DNA from 3 places in the Streptomyces vulcanius genome. Region 2 is predicted to be linked to each of the others. Evidence: predicted binding sites of a transcription regulator. Region 2 holds the regulator's gene; each other region holds the start of a gene.
What was found. The regulator HspR, encoded in region 2, represses chaperone genes until heat shock. The targets are predictions, from matches to a motif close to TTGAGNNNNNNNNNCTCAA.
Positions count from the first base shown of each region.

Region 1: a site for HspR is predicted at 1,737-1,755, ahead of clpB (ATP-dependent chaperone ClpB). Genes of this name have one in related genera too.
Region 3: a site for HspR is predicted at 1,699-1,717, ahead of lon (endopeptidase La). Genes of this name have one in related genera too.

Region 1 covers NZ_JBHSFK010000080.1:4,766-8,037, reverse strand. The annotation lists gene ACFPIH_RS55035 (helix-turn-helix transcriptional regulator) at 1-792, opposite strand, end outside; gene ACFPIH_RS55030 (hypothetical protein) at 1,153-1,491, shown strand; gene clpB (ATP-dependent chaperone ClpB) at 1,818-3,272, shown strand, end outside.
Region 2 covers NZ_JBHSFK010000071.1:31,841-35,112, forward strand. The annotation lists gene grpE (nucleotide exchange factor GrpE) at 1-155, shown strand, start outside; gene dnaJ (molecular chaperone DnaJ) at 198-1,376, shown strand; gene ACFPIH_RS53980 (heat shock protein transcriptional repressor HspR) at 1,382-1,843, shown strand; gene ACFPIH_RS53985 (hypothetical protein) at 1,936-2,139, shown strand; gene ACFPIH_RS53990 (DUF6879 family protein) at 2,111-2,638, shown strand; partial or broken gene ACFPIH_RS53995 (helix-turn-helix domain-containing protein) at 3,027-3,272, shown strand, end outside.
Region 3 covers NZ_JBHSFK010000024.1:6,029-9,300, reverse strand. The annotation lists gene lon (endopeptidase La) at 1-1,676, opposite strand, end outside; partial or broken gene ACFPIH_RS31790 (GNAT family N-acetyltransferase) at 1,830-2,165, shown strand; gene ACFPIH_RS31785 (DUF5954 family protein) at 2,411-3,272, shown strand, end outside.

The sequences.
Region 1 (3,272 bases), on a different contig from region 2:
GCCCTCGACGAGCAGCTTGGCGATGGAGTGCTGGATGTCGGTGATGCCGTCGGGTGCGGTCTCGTAGGGGGCGCCGGCGCTCAGCGGCACCGCGCGGCTCCACATGAACTCGAACACCTTGATGAGATAGCGGACCAGTCCGGTGTGACGGATCTCCAGGGCGACCTGCCGGTCGTCGCGGATGGGGATGAAGGCCACGGTCTCGTCGCAGACGATGAGGCGTTCGACCAGTTCGTCGATGGTGCGGTACTCCACCTTGCCCTCGGCGAAGAGGTCGACCCAGGCCAGCCGCTCCGGGCTGTAGCGGGCGGTGTGCTGGTACAGGGTGCGGATCCGTACCCCGCGTTCGATCAGTGGCTTGTCGCGCTCCAGCGCCTCGATGAGCCGGCCCTCGGGGTGGCGGTGGCTGGGCTGGATCGAGAGCACCTCGTTCTGGCACTGCCCGGCGGCCAGGTCGAGCGCCGAGTTGATGCGGTCGAGGCCCTCCAGGACGGTGATCGAGGGGTCGGCCGTGGTCACCGGGGCGCTGAGCGCCATGAACGGCTCGAAAGCCTCCGTCAGCTCGATCGAGAGCCGTCTGCGCTCGGTGATCTCGCGTTCGATGGGGTTGAGCCGCTGGACCAGGGCGACCGACGGGGGAACCGGACGCAGCCAGTTCGCGTCGTCGGCGTCGGAGTGGAGCAGGGCGAACTCCATCAGGCAGGGGGCGGCTTCCACGTCCACGCGGGCGATACGTCCGGTGCGGAGGGCCTTCGCGTAAAGACGGCGTCCTTCCTCACACAACTCCGTCATCGCATGGGGATGTGTCCCTTTAGTTCGATTCGTTGGCAAATCTCCACCCCCCAGGGTCCTGAACATGCAGGAACATGATGCACCGATTGTGTGGCCATGACGTGCCCGAATGAGCCATCGTCTTACCCGACGGGGGAAAAGGGGAACTTCAAGTGAGGACGAAGCCGAATATGCGGAACAGAATGCTTCGCTCAGTGCTTGTCGCCGCCTTCTCCGCCGTTGTGGCCTACGCATCGCTGAGTGGCCTCTCCGGTGTGAAGAGTGAGCCTCAGTCGGACACCGCCTGGTCGCTCGCGGCCAGCACCGCTGATGGTGGCGACGATGCTTCTGTCTACCCGGCAGACACCGCCTGGAGCTGACGTGACCACACCACCCGACGACCGCTCCTTCCGCCGCGAAATGGCCACCGCCTACCGCTCCGGCTGGCACTTCATCGACCTGGTCACCGCCATCCCCCACAGTGGTGACTCGTTGATGGTGACCGTGTTCGGAGAACCGGTGGTCGTCACTCGGGACGAGGAGGACGACGTGCGGGCCTACCGGTGCCTGCGGCGGCCTCGGGGGGCGCCGCAGCCCGTACGGTGTGCCATCAGGTACGGAATGATCTTCGTGAACCTCGACCAGCGCGACCACCAGTTGGCGGAGTCGGCGGCCCCAACCGCCCCGCGAACCATCTCAGCCACCCCCCGCAGTGCCTGACGCGATTCCCCCGTCGTAACAAGATCGCTCAGGTGCTTCCCCCCGCAGCGGCGTCACCGTGACCTGAACACGGTGACGCCGCTGCAGTTTTTGGCGACATTTCCGGACAGGGGGCATTCTGCGCCATTCCCCGCCGTGGCCGGAAAACGACCACGGCATGTTTCGGCCGGTCCGGCCCTGCTGTCCTTCTTCCTCCCGTGTACTCCCCCGCAGCTTCCTGCTGTCCCGGGCTGTTCTGAGCTGCCTTGAGCGGAATAGACTCAACTTTGTGTACGCTGACTCAGTCAGACACGGGAGACGACTGACACCAGGAGGAGACAGCGAACGTGGACGCCGAGCTGACCAACCGGAGCCGGGACGCGATCAACGCGGCCAGTAACCGTGCCGTGTCCGCAGGACACGCCGACCTCACCCCCGCCCATCTGCTGCTCGCGCTGCTCTCGGGGCAGGAGAACGAGAACATCACCGACCTGCTCGCCGCCGTCGAGGCCGACCAGGCCGCCGTACGGGCCGGTGCCGAGCATGTGCTCGCCAATCTGCCCAGCGTGACCGGGTCCACTGTGGCGCCTCCGCAGCCCAACCGCGACCTGCTCGCCGTGATCGCCGACGCACAGTCGCGCGCCCGCGAGCTGGGCGACGAGTTCCTCTCCACCGAGCACCTGCTGATCGGCGTCGCCGCTAAGGGCGGCCAGGCCGCCGACGTGCTCACCCGGCACGGAGCGAGCGCGAACAAGCTGCAGGGCGCCTTCCAGAAGGCCCGCGGCGGACGCCGCGTGACCACCGCCGACCCCGAGGGCCAGTACAAGGCCCTGGAGAAGTTCGGCACCGACTTCACCGCCGCCGCCCGCGAGGGCAAGCTCGACCCGGTCATCGGCCGGGACCAGGAGATCCGCCGGGTCGTCCAGGTCCTCTCCCGCCGCACCAAGAACAACCCCGTCCTCATCGGCGAGCCCGGCGTCGGCAAGACCGCCGTCGTCGAGGGGCTCGCCCAGCGGATCATCAAGGGGGACGTACCCGAGTCCCTCAAGAACAAGCGGCTCGTCGCCCTCGACCTGGGGGCCATGGTCGCCGGCGCCAAGTACCGGGGCGAGTTCGAGGAGCGCCTGAAGACCGTCCTCGCCGAGATCAAGGCCTCCGACGGGCAGATCATCACCTTCATCGACGAACTGCACACGGTCGTCGGCGCGGGCGCCGGCGGCGACTCCGCGATGGACGCCGGCAACATGCTGAAGCCGATGCTGGCCCGCGGTGAGCTGCGCATGGTCGGCGCGACCACGCTCGACGAGTACCGCGAGCGGATCGAGAAGGACCCGGCCCTGGAGCGCCGCTTCCAGCAGGTGCTGGTCGCCGAGCCGAGCGTCGAGGACACCATCGCCATCCTGCGCGGGCTCAAGGGCCGCTACGAGGCCCACCACAAGGTGCAGATCGCGGACGCCGCGCTGGTCGCCGCCGCGACCCTCTCCGACCGGTACATCACCTCCCGCTTCCTGCCCGACAAGGCCATCGACCTCGTCGACGAGGCCGCCTCGCGCCTGCGCATGGAGATCGACTCGTCCCCCGTCGAGATCGACGAGCTCCAGCGGTCCGTGGACCGGCTGAAGATGGAGGAGCTGGCCCTCAGCAAGGAGACCGACGCGGCCTCCCGCGAGCGCCTGGAGAAGCTGCGCCGCGACCTCGCCGACCGGGAGGAGGAGCTGCGCGGCCTCAACGCCCGCTGGGAGAAGGAGAAGCAGTCCCTCAACCGGGTCGGCGAGCTGAAGGAGAAGCTCGACGAACTGCGC
Region 2 (3,272 bases):
GCGTGGCGATTCTGCAGCCCGGGTATCGCTTCGGCGAACGCACCATCCGCCCCGCGCGGGTGGCCGTCGCCGAGCCCCAGCCGGGCGCCCAGGCGGTCAAGGCCGAGGACGGCGAGACCGGCGACGAGAAGGACAACGGCCCTGAGGGGGGCTGACGTAGACACCGAGCGGAACAACGGAAAGGGGGCACGTCGAGGATGAGTACCAAGGACTTCATCGAGAAGGACTACTACAAGGTCCTCGGCGTCCCCAAGGACGCCACCGAGGCCGAGATCAAGAAGGCGTACCGGAAACTCGCCCGCGAGTTCCACCCGGACGCCAACAAGAGCAACGCCAAGGCGGAGGATCGCTTCAAGGAGATCTCCGAGGCGAACGACATCCTCGGTGACCCCAAGAAGCGCAAGGAGTACGACGAGGCACGCGCCCTCTTCGGCAACGGCGGCCTCCGCCCGGGGCCGGGCGCCGGCGGCAACTTCAACTTCGACCTGGGCGACCTCTTCGGAGGCGGCGCCCAGGGCGGCGGCGGGGGTTCCGGCGGCTTCGGCGGCGGCATCGGGGACGTCTTCGGCGGCCTGTTCAACCGCGGCGGCGCGGGTACCACCCGTACCCAGCCCCGGCGCGGCCAGGACATCGACACCGAGGTGACCCTGACCTTCACGGAGGCCATCGAGGGCGCCACGGTCCCGCTGCGGATGTCCTCGCAGTCCCCGTGCAAGGCGTGCTCCGGCACCGGCGACAAGAACGGCACACCGCGCGTGTGCCCGACCTGCGTCGGCACCGGTCAGGTGGCCCGCGGCTCCGGCGGCGGCTTCTCCCTGACCGACCCCTGCCCGGACTGCAAGGGCCGCGGCCTGATCGCCGAGCACCCCTGCCTGGACTGCAAGGGCAGCGGCCGGGCCAAGTCCTCGCGCACCATGCAGGTCCGCATCCCGGCCGGGGTGACGGACGGCCAGCGCATCCGCCTGCGCGGCAAGGGAGCGCCGGGCGAGCGCGGTGGCCCGTCCGGCGACCTCTACGTCGTGGTCCATGTCGGCGTCCACCCGGTCTTCGGCCGCAAGGACGACAACCTGACGGTCACGGTGCCGGTGACGTTCACCGAGGCAGCCCTCGGGGGCGAGATCAGGGTTCCCACCCTCGGGGGCCCCTCCCTCACCCTGAAGCTGCCCGCCGGCACCCCCAACGGCCGCACCATGCGGGCGCGCGGCAAGGGCGCGGTCCGCAAGGACGGCACCCGCGGAGACCTCCTGGTCACCGTCGAGGTGAGTGTGCCCAAGGACCTGCCGGGGAAGGCTCGTGAAGCGCTCGAGGCGTATCGCGAGGCGACCGAGGGCGAGGATCCACGGGCGGAGCTGTTCGAGGCCGCGAAGGGAGCATGACAGGGATGGACGGCCGCCGACGCAGTGACAATTTCCGTGGGCCGTACGAACTGACCGAGGAGACCCCGGTCTACGTCATCTCGGTGGCGGCCCAGCTCTCCGGCCTGCACCCGCAGACGCTGCGGCAGTACGACCGCCTCGGTCTGGTCTCCCCGGACCGCACCGCCGGCCGGGGCCGCCGCTACTCGGCCCGCGACATCGAACTGCTCCGCACGGTGCAGGCGCTGTCGCAGGACGAGGGCATCAACCTGGCCGGCATCAAGCGCATCATCGAACTGGAGAACCAGGTCGCCGCGCTGCAGGCCCGGATGGCGGAGATGCAGGACGCGCTGGACGGCGCGGCCTCGGCGATGCAACAGCGCGAGGCGGCGGTCCACGCCTCCTACCGCCGTGACCTGGTCCCGTACCAGGAGGTCCAGCAGACGAGCGCGCTGGTGGTCTGGCGCCCGAAGAAGCCGAAGGACTGACAGAACGCTTCAGAGGGGACGGTACCGGTCACACGTCGGCACCGCCCCCTCGGGCGTTGCGTCCGAGTGGCCCTCCGGCCCGTCCTGCGGTGGTGGTCAGGCAGGGTGGTGGTACACAGGCCATGACGCGCCGGCCGGGTCGTCCAACCAAACAGGAAGCGGAGTGCGCCGCGTTCCAGGCGCCCGGTCACGGCAAAGGGATCCCCGAGGGCGAGGCTGTGATCCGTATTCCAGCCAGGATGGTGCACATGATCAGGGAGGCCTGCGATGCCGTCGAGCGCGCCACCGTTCAGTGAGCTGATCGCTCGCTGCGAGCGTTCCGCCGTCCATCTGGAGATGCGGGATGCCTACGCGGTCGACTACGAGAAGGGTCCGTTCGCGGAGTGGCGGGCGGGATTCCGCCACGATCCAGCGGACCGCGCGTCCTGGTGGCGGTCGTGGCTCGGCCTGATCCAGGAGACGGTGGCCCGCGGGGTCGTTGTCCGGCGGGCCCGCATTGTGTCCGAGCCGGTCAGTGAGTACACCCGCTTCCTGTACGACGGTACGTTCACCAACGTGGCCGCAGGCGAACAGGTGCGGTGGCTGCCCCGTCGGCAGGCATCGGACATAGCGCTGCCCGGGAACGACTATTGGCTGTTCGACGGTCGACTCATCCGGTGGAACCACTTCGCCGGCGACGGCGCCTCCGGCGGCGGCGAGATCAGCGAGGACCCGGCTGCGGCGAAGCTTTGCGCCGGGGCGTTCGACGCCGTGTGGGACCGCGGCATACCGCACGACCAATACGAAATCCGCTGACAGCGCGCACCAGTAGGCCAGGCCAATGCCCCTCTCTCCGTCTTCGTCCGCGCAGGCTGTCCGTGAGGCTGTCGCCCGGCGCCTGCGTGACCTCCGCAGAGAGGCAGCACTGACGGTCGTCGGGATCATCCCTGCGGCGGATCTGCTGCGTGCCCAGTGGCCGCGGGAGACCTTCCACCTGGCTTTCGGGCAGGGGTGGCCGGATCGCCGTCAGGGCGGTCCGGTGTCGCTGTCCGGGATGCCGTGGGTGGCCACGGACAGGCGGTGGTGACGGGGATGTGAGGATCCTGGGGCCGGTGGCCGGTGGCGGCCGGGGTGTGGTCACTCGCATGGGTGATGGTGATCGATGAGGTGGGCGGTCGTGGAATGTGTGGTCTACGTTCGCGGCATGGCGCGGTTTCGGATGTACCCGACGGGTGGGCAGGTGCGGCAGATGCTGCTGCACTGCGCGCACGCGAGGTACGTGTGGAACCTCGCTGTCGAGCAGCATGCGCAGTGGAAGCCGGGCCGCAGGTCCGCGCCGGGGTTTGCCGAGCAGTGCCGTCGGCTCACCGAGGCCCGGCGCGCCAATGAGTGGCTGGCGGCCGGGAACGCGGACGTGCAGCAGCAGGCCCTCAAGGACTTCGCCGCAGCC
Region 3 (3,272 bases), on a different contig from region 2:
GCGATGGACCGCTCCAGGGTGCGCACGCCCGCCTCGCGGGTGTACTCGCCGGCCAGCTTGCGCAGCGCGCTCTCCTCCAGGACGACCTCGTCCCGGTTCAGGCCGGCCCGCTCCAGCTGGCGCGGGAGCAGGTGGTCACGGGCGATGACGACCTTCTCGTCCTCGGTGTAGCCGTCGAGGCGGACCAGCTCCATACGGTCGAGCAGGGCCTCCGGGATGGCCTCCAGGACGTTGGCGGTGGCCAGGAAGACGACGTCCGACAGGTCCAGCTCCACCTCCAGGTAGTGGTCCCGGAAGGTGTGGTTCTGCGCCGGGTCCAGCACTTCCAGCAGGGCGGCCGCCGGGTCGCCCCGGAAGTCGGAGCCGACCTTGTCGATCTCGTCGAGCAGGACCACCGGGTTCATCGACCCGGCCTCCTTGATCGCGCGCACGATCCGGCCGGGCAGCGCACCGACGTACGTACGCCGGTGGCCGCGGATCTCGGCCTCGTCACGGACGCCGCCGAGGGCGACCCGGACGAACTTCCGCCCCATCGCGTGCGCGACGGACTCGCCGAGCGAGGTCTTGCCGACACCGGGCGGGCCGACGAGGGCCAGCACGGCACCGCCGCGCCGTCCGCCCACGACCCCCAGGCCGCGCTCGCTGCGCCGCTTGCGCACCGCCAGGTACTCGGTGATGCGCTCCTTCACGTCCTCCAGACCGGCGTGCTCGGCGTCGAGCACGCGCTGGGCGCCCTGGATGTCGTACTCGTCCTCGGTGCGTTCGTTCCACGGCAGTTCGAGGACGGTGTCCAGCCAGGTCCGGATCCAGGAGCCCTCGGGCGACTGGTCGCTGGACCGCTCCAGCTTGTCGACCTCCTTGAGGGCGGCCTCGCGGACCTTCTCGGGCAGGTCGGCGGCCTCCACACGGGTGCGGTAGTCGTCGGACTCCTCGCCCTCCTGCTCGCCGTTGAGCTCGCGCAGCTCCTTGCGTACGGCTTCCAGCTGGCGGCGCAGCAGGAACTCCCGCTGCTGCTTGTCGACGCCTTCCTGGACGTCCTTGGCGATGGTCTCGGCCACGTCCTGCTCGGCGAGGTGGTCGCGCAGCTGCTGGGTGGCGAGCTTGAGTCGAGCCACCGGGTCGGCGGTCTCCAGGAGCTCGACCTTCTGCTCGGTGGTCAGGAAGGGCGAGTAGCCGGAGTTGTCGGCGAGCGCGGAGACGTCGTCGATGGCCTGGACCCGGTCGACGACCTGCCAGGCGCCGCGCTTGCGCAGCCAGGCGGTGGCCAGGGCCTTGTACTCCTTGACGAGTTCGGCGACCTGACCCGGCAGCGGCTCGGGCACGGACTCGTCGATGCGGAGGCCCTCGACCCAGAGTGCCGCGCCCGGACCGGTCGTCCCGGCGCCGATCTGCACGCGCCCGCGGCCACGGATCAGCGCGCCCGGGTCGCCGTCGGCCAGCCGGCCGACCTGTTCGACGGTACCGAGCACACCGGTGCTCGCGTACGTCCCGTCGATGCGCGGCACGAGCAGCACCCGCGGCTTTCCGCCCCCGGAACGGGCGGCGGCCTGCGCGGCCTCCACGGCGGCGCGCACATCGGTGTCATTGAGGTCCAGCGGAACCACCATGCCGGGGAGCACGACCTCGTCGTCGAGGGGCAGCACGGGCAGAGTGAGCGATGTGGACGTCGAAGCCATGATCTCCCCTTAGGCAGTCAAGTTGAGCTATGCCGACTCAATGCACGGGCGCCCGCGATTGTTCCCCGCCCCCCGCGACGTTCGCTGTGGGCGATCACGACGAACCACGACGAACAGGAAGGGCGATATGACACCCCGGACACCCCGGCCGGCCCGGTCCCCGACGGCTACCGGCAGCGCACCTGGTCGCGGGGCGGCGTGATCCGCACGATGATCGCCGCCCCCGACGGCTCGCCGGCCGCGCGCGGCCAGATCGCGCCGACCGGCGAGACCGCGGTCGCCGACCGGATAGCGACCGACCCCGCGCACCGCCGGCGCGGACTCGGCACCCTCGTGATGCGCACGCTCCAGCGCGCGGCCGCCGAACAGGGCGCCCGGACCGGTGTCCTGGCCGGGTCACCGCAGGGACGGGCACGGTACGGGTCGCTCGGCTGGAGCGTCGTGTCGCCCATGACCAGCGCGCGGTTCACGGGAGCGGAAGCGGGCTGACCCGGGGGCTCCGGGAGCGCGTCCGGGCCGTGGGGCGGGAACCGGGCGTCCGACCCCAGGGAGCCCGGGGGGGCGCCCGGACCGTGGAGCCGGAGCCGGCGGCCGGCCCCGCGAGCCCCGGGGGGGCGCGTCCGGGGGTGGTCCGCGACCGGGTGTGCCTCCTTGCTACAGGCTGTCCTCACCCCGCTCCCTCCACTTACGGAAATCACCCCGAAGCCGCTCTTCGCCCCCACGACAATGCGCACATGACCGATGACTGGAAGCGACGGCTCGACGCGCTGCACGACGAACTGGTCCGCCGGGACGACCCCGTGGCCTGGGTGACGGAGGCGGACGCCGTCGAGGCGTCCCGGCGCTACCCGCACCTCGCGCTGCGCGGTCCCGTCTTCGGTGTCGCCGCCCACGACCCGTCCGCCGCGCAGCCGCACTGGCGGCTGGTGAAACCGGTGATGGACGGCATGCCCCAGCAGGCCAGGGACGGGCTGAACTCGCATCTGTGGTTCACGGCGAAGGACCGCACCGACGACCCGGCCGAGCGCCGCGCGCTGCTCGCGGCGGTGTCGGTGCTGGAGCGGGACCCGGCCGACGAGGTGGAGGCGCTGGGCGTGCGCTACCGGGTCGTGCGCGGTGACGAGTTCGCCCGGACCGGCGACGACGGTCTGGAGCCACCCCGGCCCACCGACCCGGAGCCGGCGGTGCCGTCGTGGGAGGAGCGTGGGCGGGCCCCGGCGCCGGATGTCGGGTTCGTGCTCGACCCGGGCCGGGACGAGGGTCCGATGGCGGGCGCGCTGCGGCTGGGCCTGCGCGACTTCGTGTACACGGGCGCCCGCTTCCCCGCCGAGGTGCGCGCGGACTCCGTGCGGGCGGCGGCCACCCATGAGGACGTCGTGCGGCTGCCCGTGGGCTTCGCGGTGGCCGAGCGCGGCGCCTTGGGCTGCTGGACCCCGTGCGGCTCCCTCCACCCCACCCCGCACGACGCGCGCCGCGCCCTGTACGACGGGATGGCCGGCGTGTGGGCGACGCTCCACCGCTACGACGAGCGGCGCACGGCCCGGTACGCGCACGCGGCCGAGGAGTTCCGGGCGGCCGGGCGGGCCGACGAGGCGA